DNA from 2 places in the Peribacillus sp. NPDC097198 genome. Region 1 is predicted to be linked to the other one. Evidence: riboswitches for the same ligand, from Rfam matches in the RefSeq annotation. Region 1 holds a riboswitch; the other holds the start of a gene.
The links. Region 1 has a riboswitch for thiamine pyrophosphate ahead of thiT (energy-coupled thiamine transporter ThiT). Riboswitches for the same ligand answer to the same signal wherever they lie in the genome.
Positions count from the first base shown of each region.

Region 2: another riboswitch for thiamine pyrophosphate. It lies ahead of tenA (thiaminase II); the one in region 1 lies ahead of thiT (energy-coupled thiamine transporter ThiT).

Region 1 is NZ_JBIWDO010000002.1:193,251-199,779, forward strand. It holds gene ACIQXQ_RS03960 (histidine kinase N-terminal domain-containing protein) at 226-1,335, opposite strand; gene ACIQXQ_RS03965 (cation diffusion facilitator family transporter) at 1,559-2,446, opposite strand; TPP riboswitch at 2,697-2,799, shown strand; gene thiT (energy-coupled thiamine transporter ThiT) at 2,898-3,479, shown strand; gene ACIQXQ_RS03975 (universal stress protein) at 3,532-4,056, opposite strand; gene ACIQXQ_RS03980 (transglycosylase domain-containing protein) at 4,347-6,323, shown strand; gene ACIQXQ_RS03985 (hypothetical protein) at 6,502-6,529, opposite strand, start outside.
Region 2 is NZ_JBIWDO010000002.1:462,718-469,246, forward strand. It holds gene ACIQXQ_RS05330 (MFS transporter) at 1-98, shown strand, start outside; gene thiE (thiamine phosphate synthase) at 137-772, opposite strand; gene thiM (hydroxyethylthiazole kinase) at 753-1,568, opposite strand; gene thiD (bifunctional hydroxymethylpyrimidine kinase/phosphomethylpyrimidine kinase) at 1,565-2,371, opposite strand; gene thiW (energy coupling factor transporter S component ThiW) at 2,340-2,873, opposite strand; gene tenA (thiaminase II) at 2,874-3,563, opposite strand; TPP riboswitch at 3,669-3,761, opposite strand; TPP riboswitch at 3,830-3,935, opposite strand; SAM riboswitch class I at 4,240-4,343, shown strand; gene ACIQXQ_RS05360 (Fur-regulated basic protein FbpA) at 4,442-4,705, shown strand; gene ACIQXQ_RS05365 (aspartyl-phosphate phosphatase Spo0E family protein) at 4,932-5,108, shown strand; gene ACIQXQ_RS05370 (GNAT family N-acetyltransferase) at 5,161-5,670, opposite strand; gene ACIQXQ_RS05375 (DUF459 domain-containing protein) at 5,828-6,526, shown strand.

The sequences.
Region 1 (6,529 bases):
GTGAATTATCCCAGTCACCTCCCAAAAACAAAAATGAATAAAATGTATAATGACTGTAAAAAAAGTAGATGGAATGATCTTGAAATGAATGTCTTCGAGCTTTTCTTTACGAATCTGTAGATTTATTCATCACGATTATACAAGTCACCTAATTATAGTATAAGGAACTATCAGGGAATCAGTCAAAAATTACACACTACTTCCCCTTGATTTGGTGACTTTTACTTATGATTTTGTTTTTACGCGTATGGAGAATGTAGTTAAGAAGTCTGTTGAATGACAAGTCAAGGTGCCTTGATGCTTCAGGATGATTTCCTTGCAAACGAATAGTCCCAACCCTGTGCCCCTTTTTTTCGTTGTGATGAAGGGTTCAAAGATGCTAGGAAGCACCTCGGAAGGTATCTTTGGACCGTTATTAGAAATATTCAAGGTTAAGAAACCTGATGCGACCGAACCGGAAATGTCTATGGATGGATTTGGCGTTTCCGTAACCACATCCAGGGCATTCAATATGATATTGAGTAATACTTGCCTGAATTCCTCCTTGGAGCCGGCCAACTGGGCATCGCCCTCGATATTACAGGAGACGGTAGCATTTACTTCCAAGATGCTAGGGTATAGGAATTCAATCACTTCATCTACCAGGGGGGCGATTGGAAATATTTCATTTTGTGTAGTATCCGTTTCCCTCTTGGAAAGGTTAAGAAATTGTGTAATCCGATAATTAAGCTGATCCAATTCCTTTGAAATGATGTCCAGATACTTAATCTCTGGCTGTTCGGCTTGTAATAATTGAATGAAACCCATGATGGAAGTAAGGGGATTCCGGAACTCATGGACAAAACTTGATGTCATCTGGCCTAAAAGGGTCAAACGGTCTTTATGATTTGGATTGATCAGCTGATATTGCTCCGCAACCTGCTTCGTCTTTAAATCGGTATAACTGGATAAAGCGAAATAAATGAGTTTATCGAAGTACGCATTTATTTGGTGGATAACCGCAGATAGTTCTCCTTTGATGGCTTCGTAAGCGAGAAATTGATCAATGATGATCGATCTTCCGGTAGAGGTTATGGAAAAGAACATATCCATATTCAAATGCTGTTTAACCCGGCCGGCTGAAATCTTTTCCCCTAAATCCTTCAGCATATCATCTATGTTAGTATCTGTATTTTTCAGTTGTTTCATCAGTGAATTTAGAATTTTTTCTATTTCTTCTTCAAAATATTCTATATAGCCATCTGATAAATGCTTTAATCGCTCTTTCCATTCGGTAAGGATAGTAGTTTTATGAGAAGATAGGAAGTGAAGAGTCATTTCTCGATTCAATACCATTTTGCCCTCCATGTGTAGGAAAATGAATTTATCTTACTTAATTATGAATGAATTAGAATATAATTCCAAAATGCAATATATGGTTTTAATAATAACAGATTAAAAGCGTTCTTTAAATACTCATTCATGCGGTAAATGATCGGTAAAAGGGGAAAGGCTTTGTTTATATTAGGTAAACATTGTATTAATAGGGGGTTTACACATATAAAAAAGGCACCGTTCATTATTGACGGGTACCTTTTTTTTGAAATGTATAGGGTTCGATATGGACAATGACATGTTTGATGTCATGTTCCTTTAATAAGTTTTCTTCAACTTTCACTGTAATGTCATGACTTTGGATGACGGTCAAGAGCGGATTGACATGCACGGTAGTTTCAACCAGAATTTCATTCCCATGCATCCGTGCTTTAATTTCACTCATGTCTTTCACCCCATCCGTCAACAGGATGGTTTGACCTATTTGTTGGAGATGCTGTTCATCGAAACCGTCGGTCAAGGAAAGTGAAGCGTCGTGGAAAATATCCCAAGCCGTTTTGCAGATCATCAGGCCTACCACTAAAGCGGCAACCGCATCCAACCAGTCTATGCCGATTGTGGTACCGATAATACCTACGAAAGCACCGATACTGACCAGAGCATCAGAACGGTTGTCCTGTGCGACAGCATGGATGGAGGCGCTGTTTATTTTTTTGCTTAAAGCCAAGTTATAACGATAAACCCCGTACATGAAGATGGCGGAGAATAAAGCGACATAAGCTGTGAACATATTCGGTACAACTGTCGCGTCCTGCGAAAAGAATGATTCGATGGCGCTGTATATGACCTGTAATCCGACGGTGATCATAATGAAGGCGGCAACCAAAGACGCTACGGTTTCAGCTCTCAGATGACCGTATGAATGATTTTTATCCGGTGGTCGCTTTGATATTTTTAAACCTATTAATACAGCGACAGAGGCAATGATATCGGTCGTGTTGTTTAAACCATCTGCCCAAAGTCCTTTCGAGTCTCCAAAGTAACCAAACGTTAATTTGAGGGCCGACAAGAATATGTATGCGGCTATACTGATATAGGCGCCCTTTTCTGCAGAAATTGAATGTTTATCCATGTCTTTTCCCCCTCGTGCAAAATAACCTTTATAAAGATATCAAATTGAACCCTAGTGAGTCTATAGAAAAATTGTCGTCTTTATCCATCTAACTTGGCATATGGCATGTGTATTGAGGACGTGTAAAGAAGTTGGCTGGATGAAAAAATATAACCAGTAATAGGGAAAAATACTCGTGGATATAATCGTGTTATTTACTTGTCAATTAGAGAAACTAGTAGTATATTCTAACCGAGGAACAAAAATTAAATACTTCCACAAGGGGAGCCAAGATGGCTGAGAGTGAACGGTTGAGTTCAGACCCTATGAACCTGTTAGTTAGTACTAGCGTAGGGATGTGGTTTTGGATAGCAATACTGGGCATCCATTACCGCCCTGGTGTTGCTTTTTTGCATGCCAAAAAAGCGACACGGGACTCATGGGCACTTTTGCACGTGGAGAAGGGTGAGAGATGATGAAACATAAAACATTATTCATGACAGAGGTCGCGATTTTTTCTGCATTGGCATTACTGCTGGATATAGTCTCCGGTTTTGTTTTTGCAAGGATATGGCCACAGGGGGGATCGATTTCCATTGCCATGGTGCCGATATTCTTAATGGCCTATCGTTGGGGAATCAAGGGCGGAATGGCCACCGGTTTACTATTGGGGCTTTTGCAGATTGCCACTGGTTTGGCATTTCTGGCAACGCCGCTTCAAGGATTTATCGAATATTTTCTTGCTTTTACCGCCGTGGGATTATCCGGGTTGTTCATGAATAAATTTGTGAATAACCGTAAAGGGGGAAAACGGTTAAGAGGGGATATATATGCGGTTTGTGGCATGTTTGTGGGGAGCTTCCTGAGGTTTCTTTGCCATTTTACAGCAGGTATCGTTTTCTTTGGGGAATATGCGCCAAACGGGCAACCAGTCGTCCTCTATTCCTTGATTTACAATGGGACATATATGCTGTTTAGTTTTATTTTATCAGCAATCGTGGTAATGGTGCTTTATTCGGCTGCTTCGAATGTCTTGTTGAAGAAAGTCATCTAAGGACAGACCTATAAAAAGGGCCGGCTCAATTATGAGCCGGCCCTTTTCTCCATTATTTTGCAATAAATACCGAGCAAGGTGCCTGCTTGGCTATGGAACTGCTGGTGCTTCCGAGGAAGAACTTTTCCAGGCCGCTTTTTGCACTGTTGCCGACGATGATTAAATCGGCATTCGCCCGCTTTGCATAGTCACATATGCTATCGGTGGCATTTCCCTCTAAAATCTCGATATTTCCATTAACCTGGCATTCACTGAGCAATCTCATCATATTGCTTTCAGCCATCCTCACATTGTTTTCATGAACGGTGGGAGTATCGTTCATGTGCATTTGACTTTGTTGTTCTACTTCTGTTACGGGATGCGTTTGTGAAGGGTCGACATAAAATCCTGCTGCCGGTACGAACCCAGGAGCGGATGCACTCTCGATGATGCGGCTTTCACCTTTTGGATTCAGAACTTGAACAATGGTCAATTCAGCTTCCGGAAAGGCCTTTTTTAATGAAGCTCCATATTCCACTGCGCGGTTGCTCTCTTCATTTCCATCATAAGCGGCGACGATACGTTTTAATTGTTTCATCTAAGATCATCTCTCCCCATAATTTGTCATTATAGGTTATATACCCGTTTTTATTGGTTTCATGCCTTTTTCAGGTGTATATTGATTTATAAATGTGGGTAAAGGGTATGGAAAAAGAAAAGACTAGGCATGAAAGGGAGAAATATTGTAGGCACTTTGTATGGAAAAGGATAAGGGGAAAAATGTTGTGGAATTTGTTTTCCCTTTTAGCCATTGCAAGAGTTTTCTTTCATAAAAAGGGCAAAATATTTTTAATGGAGCATGTCGCATCTGGGAAAATGGGGGTACAAATGAGAGCGTTATTGAAAATAGGTCTTATAATTATATCAATCATTGTCGTAGTGGGAGCCGGTTTGTTCATATATTTTAAACAAACTGTGGATATAAGCAATCTCCAGGATCAACTTCAGCAACCGACCAAGATTTATGACGAGGATGGGAACTTAGCCAGTACCGTCACGGCTAATAAATCGGAAGGCGTCGCGATAGAGGAGATCCCGGAACATCTCATTCAAGCGGTCGTATCCATTGAGGATCACCGTTTTTATGAACATCATGGCATAGATTATCAAGCGATCATGCGTGCGATGGTGAAAAATGTCAAGGCGAAAAGCGTTGTTGAAGGCGGGAGCACACTTACCCAACAACTTGTAAAAATCACCATGCTTGAATCAGATCGGACCTTGAAAAGAAAGATAGAAGAGTTTTTCATCGCTCAAGAATTGGAACGTACGTATACAAAGGATGAAATTTTGGAAATGTATGTGAATCAAGTTTATTTTGGACATGGAGCATGGGGACTCAAAAAGGCAGCGAACATATATTTTTCAAAAGATGTTTCTGAGTTAACCGTCGCCGAAGGGGCTTTGCTTGCTGGGGTCATTAACTTGCCTTCCAAGCTCGATCCGTACAAAAATCCAGAAGGGGCGGTTAAACGACGGGATTTGGTACTGTCTAGAATGACCGAACACGGATATTTGACCGAAGAGGAAGCGGCTTCTGCCAAAAAGGATGAAGTATCGCTGCAGTTAGGTGAAGATACAGATCCTTTAAAAGGGAAGTATCCTTATTATATAGACCATGTCCTATCTGAAGCCTCCACCATGTATGGATTGGAGCTCCAGCAATTACTCACTAGGGGCTATAAAATATATACCACGTTAGATCAATCGATGCAGCAGGCAGCCGAATCAGTCTATAGCCAGGATGCCAATTTCCCTTCTGGGACAAGCAATGACATATTGGTGCAAAGTGGAACTGTCCTTCTTCATCCTAAAACAGGCGGCATTAAGGCCCTTGTTGGGGGGAGGGGCGAGCATCAATTCATGGGATATAATCGGGCGACGCAACTGAAAAGATCTCCTGGTTCGTCGATTAAACCGCTCGCTGTCTATACACCGGCAATTGAAGAAGGATATGAACTGACCGACTCTTTAAAAGATGAGAAGATGAAGTTCGGGAATTATGAACCATCGAATTTGAGCGGCACTTATAAAGGGGAGGTCCCAATGTATGAAGCCGTGATGAATTCCTTGAATGTGCCAACCGTTTGGCTCCTGAATGAAATTGGAATCGACAAGGGGCTGGATGCGCTCAAACGGTTTGGGATTCCTTATGACAAAAAAAATGACCGAAATCTATCGATAGCCTTAGGCGGGATGGATAAAGGGGTGTCCCCACTCCAAATGGCAGGAGCTTATGCGGCGTTTGCAAATGAAGGAAAGCGAAACGAAGCGCATGCCATTATAAAAATAGAAGACACGGATGGGAAAGAAATAGCAGCCTGGAAGGAAAAGAAGACAAAGGTGGCTTCGAAGGATGTCGTCGATAAGATGAATGCGATGCTTCTTGGGACAGTTAACTATGGAACGGCTAAAAATGCCGCGGTCTCTGGCTATGAAATCGCAGGAAAGACAGGATCCACACAGGTCCCGATCGAAGGCATATCAGGTGTGAAGGATCAATGGTTCGTGGGATACACCCCTTCTTTAGTAGGAGCTGTATGGGCTGGCTACGATAAAACGGATAAAGAACATTATTTAACCACTAACAGCAGCCAAGGAAGTACACTCATCTTTCAAAAAATCATGGCTCAGGCCTTACAGAACGAAACGGCTGAATCATTTCATGCAGAAGACATCGGACCATTGATAGCAGAACAGCAGAAAAAGGAAGAAGAAGCGGAAAGGAAGCAATATTGGATTGATAAGGGAAATGAAATCAAGGAGGGGCTTGGTAAGTGGAAAACATGGGATTTTCCTTGGTGATGATTGGGATATATCCATATTCCCAATAAACGAAAAAAAGCTGTCATGATTGACAGCTTTTTTCCCTCATTAAAAGATGAAATTTACAACTAAACCGATTACGACGATAGCCCCGATAATCATTAAAATGGTTCTCATATCTATACACCTCATTTATATGTAATTTTTTTATCGTATATTAAATCCCAACTGTTTGGTTGGAGTGA
Region 2 (6,529 bases), 270 kb from region 1:
CGATATCGACCATCTTCACGATTTTTACCATCGCGATTTTAATTGGTGCTGTTGCTGTGGCATTTGGAAAGGAAACGAAGAATACCATTCTTTCATGAAGGAAGGAGGATGGCTCAAAATGAGCATCCTCCTTCTATTAATTAGTGAATCTTTTTATAGTGTATGAAAGGAGTGTAGCCGCGTCCATTGGATTTTTTGCCTGTGTAATGGCAGAGACGACCGCAGCACCGGCAATTCCACTTTTAGAAAGCCTGTTGATATTATCCGCTGTAATCCCACCGATCGCAACGGCAGGAATCGAGGTACTGTGACAAATTCTCTCCAGTTCCCCTTTTTTCAAAGCAGTTGCGTCTTGTTTCGTTTTTGTCGGGAATACAGAGCCAACACCAATGTAGTCAGCGCCATTGTTTTCAGCTTCAAGGGCCTCCTCCAAGGTAGAGACGGATACTCCAATGATCATATTGTCAGGAACAAGGGTCTTGATGATGGGAAGAGGAAGGTCATCCTGCCCAACATGAATTCCATCCGCTCCTACAGCAAGCGCAATATCCACGCGGTCATTAATGATTAACGGAATCGAAAGTTCATCAAGGACCCCTTTTAATAGAGAAGCTTTTTGATAAAAAGTAAGGGAAGATGCCTGCTTTTCTCTAAGTTGGACGGCCGTAACTCCGCCTGATACCGCCTCGGTGATGATAGTGGTCATGTCCTCGACGGCTAATGATTCTTCCGTGACTAAATAAAGGCTCAAATCAAATGGCACTTTCTTCATGCATTTTCACCTCGTATTTCCATATGGAATCATTCATTCCTGAGATGGCATCGATAATCCGTGTCCGGTATGTCCCTGTGCCATCATTTTTTTCAAGGGTTCTGGCAGCAAGCTCACCAGAGATGCTCATGGTTGAAATTCCTGCGATAGCAGCTGAATAGTAATCCTCCGTAATTCCGCAGAAGACCCCAATCAAGGCCGTCGACATACAGCCGGTGCCGGTCACCTTTGTTAAAAGAGGGTTTCCATTATCGATGATGGACGTACGTGAAGAGTCACTAACGGCATCCTTGGCTCCACTCACGACGACAACACTCTTCAGTTTTCTAGCAGCACGTAGGGATAGTTCTGCATTACTCATGGAAAGCGGTCCTGAATCGACCCCTCGCGTTACGATATCGCCTCCCATTAGCCGATGGACTTCACTTGCATTGCCGCGAATAATCTGGACAGTCATTGAATCGAGCAGTTCCATCGCTTTCTCTGTTCGGTAAGGGGTGGAACCGACGCCCACAGGATCTAAAATTACGGGTATATGGCAATCGTTCGCTGTTTTCCCGGCAATCGCCATCGCCTCCAAGGAAACATCATCCAGTGTACCTAAGTTAATCACCAGTGCTTGTGCCAGTTTGACCATGTCCGCCACTTCTTTTGGATTGGAAGTCATAACGGGAGAACCACCAATTGCCAGGGTAGCATTGGCACAATCATTTGCAGTAACAAAGTTGGTGATTTGGTGGACGAGTGGTTGTTTCTTTCTCACTCTGCCAAATAAGTCTGCAACGGATGTATTCATGTGAAATCACTCCGTTCCTTTTTATAAAATTGATGGAAATGGTGAACGGGTCCGTGTCCCTTACCGAGTTCTAAGCTATTTCGTATCGCTTCTGAAATATAGATTTTCGCTTGTTCAATGGACGTCGCTAAAGGAAGTCCATTAGCAAGATTAGATGCAATGGCAGAGGAAAGGGTACAGCCAGTTCCATGCGTATTTTTCGTATGAATGCGTTCACCCTTGATCCAAGAGAACTCCTTGCCATCATAAAAGAGGTCATTTGGATTTCCTACTGCATGTCCTCCTTTCAGTAAAACAGCCTTCGGACCCAGTTCCAGAATAGCGGTACATGCCTTATAAAAGTCCTGCTTCGTCCGAATCGGGAATCCGGTAAGGACCTCTGCTTCCGGTATATTCGGTGTGACAAGTGTAGCAAGTGGAAGTAAATCGATTTTTAACGACGAAACGGCCCTCTCATCTAACAGATGGTGTCCACTTTTGGAAATCATGACAGGATCAAGGACGACGATAGCCGGTTTAAATAATTTTAGTGAATGGGCGACGGTTTCGACCGTCTCCTTTGATCCAAGCATCCCTATTTTTACTACGTCGACACGAATGTCTTCAAAAACGGCCGCAATTTGGTCGGTAATCACAGCGAGATCGATGGGCTGTACAGATCGAACTTCCAAGGTATTCTGCGCCGTAACGGCGGTGATAACAGACATGCCATAAACCCGATGGGCCGAAAATGTTTTTAAATCAGCTTGGATGCCGGCTCCGCCCCCAGAGTCAGATCCGGCGATCGTTAGTGCCCTTTTCATAAAAAAACCCCTTCATATAATGATTTTTTAAGAGAACTTTCAATAAAAGAAAGCCTATAATTGCGCCCGTTAAAGAACTAAGAAGAAAAGCTGGCAGAAAACCAAAAAGTGCCGCTTTTTTTCCCAATAATAAAAGCGCGATCGGATAACAGGCGATGGATCCGAGAATGCCTGTCCCCACTATTTCTCCCAAGCAGGCGTGTCCCATCCTTCTTGTTTTTTGGTAGAGGAAGGCCGCCAGCAGGGCACCAACCATGCTGCCCGGAAATGCAAAAATGGAACCTGTACCTGTCATGTTCCTGAGAAGGGATACTAAAAAGGCCTGTGTCACAGCAAAACCCGGCCCCAACATAACGGCTGTCATGACGTTGGTTACATGTTGAATAGGAAACACCTTCGCAAAACCAACAGGGATGTAAACGAATGAGCTAGTCAGTGTAGTGATGGCCGTGAACAAGCTAGTCAACGTCATTTTCCGTAACAAGTTACCAGTACCTAGCATTCAAAGCGGCCAAACCTGTTCGTTGTGAACCATGTCCCAAAATAAATATTCATATCGGGAGGTCATTAAAAAGTGTTTCTCTAATCTTTTCAATTCCCTTTCAGGCATATCTTCCGTCAGTTCGTCTAACAGCTTGGCCAACCATTTGTGCGCATCTGCGAATTCGGGGGATGCATACGATTGAATCCAAGCGATATAACGATTTGTTTCTAGTGCTGTACCATTTTGTTCTTTTAATATCGAGCCAATTTCATAGTAATCCCAGGCACAAGGAAGTAAGCAGGCAATAAGGTCGGCTAAAGTTCCATGATGGGCAGCATTGAGCATATAACCTGTATAGGCAAGGGTAATCGGAGTGGGTTCGGTATTTTCCAATTCCTCAGAACTAATTCCGAACTCCTTGCAGTAGCTCCTATGCAAATCCATTTCTACCTGTAGAGTCTCATTTAAAATACTCGCAAATTTGGTCATGATCTCAAGGTTAGTGGCCTTGATGGTCCCTAAGGCAAAAAGCTTGGCATAATCCATAAGATAGATATAGTCCTGCTTTAAGTAATAGGCGAATTTCTTTTCTGATAGTGTCCCGTTTCCAATTGCTTGAACGAAAGGATGAGTATGATTCTTTTTCCAAATTTCTTTTGAACGTTCGTGGAGTCTAGCACTGAAAGTTTTCATTTGGGTTTTCGTCATGATTTTTCCCCCTTATAATTCATTCACATACAAAGGAGGGGAGTGTCCAAAAATGAAGAACAGCCGCTTTCATATAGAAAGCGGCTGTTCTAGGAATGTACGAATCCCTTTTTCAACCTGCTTTCCTCCGCTGGTATGACCAGATCAGGTACAAAGGGTTTGATTCTCAGCCTATTAATGGCTCCCCTAGCAGTTTATTATTCAATTAAACGAAAACCCCGTTCCTGAAAACGGAACGGGGCAGATGGATGAAGTCAAATATACGACGACGATATCATCCACTTTCCTCCGCCGGCATCACCCGGATCAGGTTCAAAGGGTCCGGAACATCATTCCATCTCAGTCTTATAGAAGACTCCCCTAGTGGTATTTCGTATGTGATTATTGTCATCATATCAGATAAAAAGGAAAATGCAACCTTTGAATCCAATAGAATTTTATGAGTATTTTGTGGCGTGAAAGGGGTAGTAGGATAAAATCCCCAATGGTAAATGGAGCATACCTAACCCACGGTCAATTGGAGGGAAATATAGTTATTAGCAAAATAGGGATATGGTCTTACCTTGTGCTAAAAGGGCACACGGAAAAATAATATAAAAATTAAAAATTATTTGAATGTAATTGACTTATCCTTGCAAGTGGGATAAAATCATGTCAAAATCATTTATATTCTGTATTCTTATCCAGAGAGGTGGAGGGACTTGGCCCTATGAAACCTCGGCAACAGACCCATCGGGGAACTGTGCTTCTTCCAACAAGCAATCGCTTGGAAGATAAGAAGAGACGAACGGACCTCTGTCGACCTCTTCTTGGATTAGAAGGGGTTTTTATTTTTGTCAAATAGGGTTTAAGAATCCCATACAACAGGTATATATATTTTGGCTTTAGCAAAGCCTATAAGATTAGGGGCATTATATGTGGAAAATATGAATAAAAGGAAAGGGGCCATTCATATGGCAGAGTTTTTCGAGAAAAAAGAACAGAGGAGAGCATTGTTGATAGAAGAACTATTATCAAATGGTGTATACAAAACCTCTGATGAAAAGCATCTCTATGATGCTCCATTAAAAGCTCTTGAAGATGAATATAAGATCGTTATAGATAGATCAGGTAATGAGTCACCTCCAGAGTGCATGACTTAGTTAACCTATAGTGAACAATCAAAGAGAAAAAGCATTTGCTGTGTAAAAGCGAATGCTTTTTCTCTTTGAACTGACATAAAAAGTACAAAATATAAAAATATAATGGGTATTTTGTCACATTTCACTAGTGAAATAACATATTTAAAACATGTAAAATGATTGATTTCGCCTAGTGCTTTGGTTATGATAAAAATGTAAAATAATTGAAAAATAGGAAGTGATTATATTGAAGCCTCCTCATATAACAACAGTTGAAAAAATTGAAGAAAAACGAAAAGAAATGATTATGTTAGCAAAAAATTATGGTTTGACAAGCAGGATGACCATTCAAGCAAGTCAAGAGTTGGATTCTTTATTGAATGCGGTCACACATATAAAATTCCTGGGAGTTTGTCGCGAATAATCAGTACATCCCAGACCATTCAAATCCAGGCAATCGCCTTTTGCAATGGAAGTCATGTAGTGACACGTTTACCAAGAATGACCAAATCGCGTTCCACTCCATCGAGTTCTGCTATTTTCGGTAAATGCGCCCATTTTTCAAAACCGAATTTTGAAAAAAGCTTAATACTTGGTACATTGTGTGCGAAAATAAATCCAAGAAGTGTCTTAATCCCTATCTTCGGACTCGCCTCTATAGCCTTTTGGATTGAAAGTTGTCCAATTCCTTTCCCACGGAACTCCTCATCTATATAGATGCTAATTTCAGCGGTAAAATCATATGCGGGTCTACCATAAAAAGATTGAAAACTCATCCATCCAGCTGTTTTTCCATCATGTATGATCATATATAATGGCCGTTTGAGAATATGATGTTCCTCAAACCATTTGAGCCGTGATTCTACTGTAACTGGTTCTGTATCCGCAGTGACCATCCTCGAAGGTACTGTAGAATTGTAAATTTCGATAATTTTAGGCAAATCCTCAAATACTGCTTCCCTGAATTCTGTAAACTCCTTCATCATTAAGCTCCAATCCATTTATTATGGCATTCCAATCACCAGTACAGGTGCATCATGCAATTTAATTTTTATTAAGTTATTCAAATGTTAGGCTTGTCCTCTTTTTGGGTATTTAAAAATAAAATACTTCCTAGTGAATACAAAAGGAGAAGCAAAACAAATGAAGAAAATCGTTGGCTTATTTTTTATTGTACTTGTTATTTGTTTAGTTGCCTATGCGTTTCAGGCAGTAGATGCGAAAAACGATCAAAGAGTCATGGCATTTGGAGATTCTTTGACTTATGGAAAGGGCGATAAAGAAGGGGAAGGATATATTGATGACTTGAAACATAAAACGAATGATTCCGATTCAGAAAAAGTCCAATTCTGGAATTATGGTATTAGAGGTCAGGAAACGGACGGTGTCATTAAACAGCTCGAAGATCTTGAGATTAACACAAAATTGGATAAGGCTGACACATTTATCGTCTATATCGGAATCAATGATTTAATTAACAGTAATGGTGGAAACTTAAAAAAAATCAATGATCAAAAGATAAATGATGAAAAGAAAGAGTATGTACAACATTTAGATAAAATTCTTTCTGAGCTTCTAAAGAAAAATAATAAAGCTGATATCTTGGTGATAGGGTTATATAACCCCAATAAAGACGACTTGAAATTAGAAAACCATATTAGTGATTATAATCATTCGATTCAAAAGATGGTGGACAAGGATAGTAGACTAAAGTATATCCCTACAAACGATTTATTCGAAAACAAAGATAAAAAAGCATACTTCAGTGATGAAATTCATCCAAATGAAGAAGGCTATCAGCTTATAACCAATCGAATCTTAGATAAATATGATTTTAAATAAGAA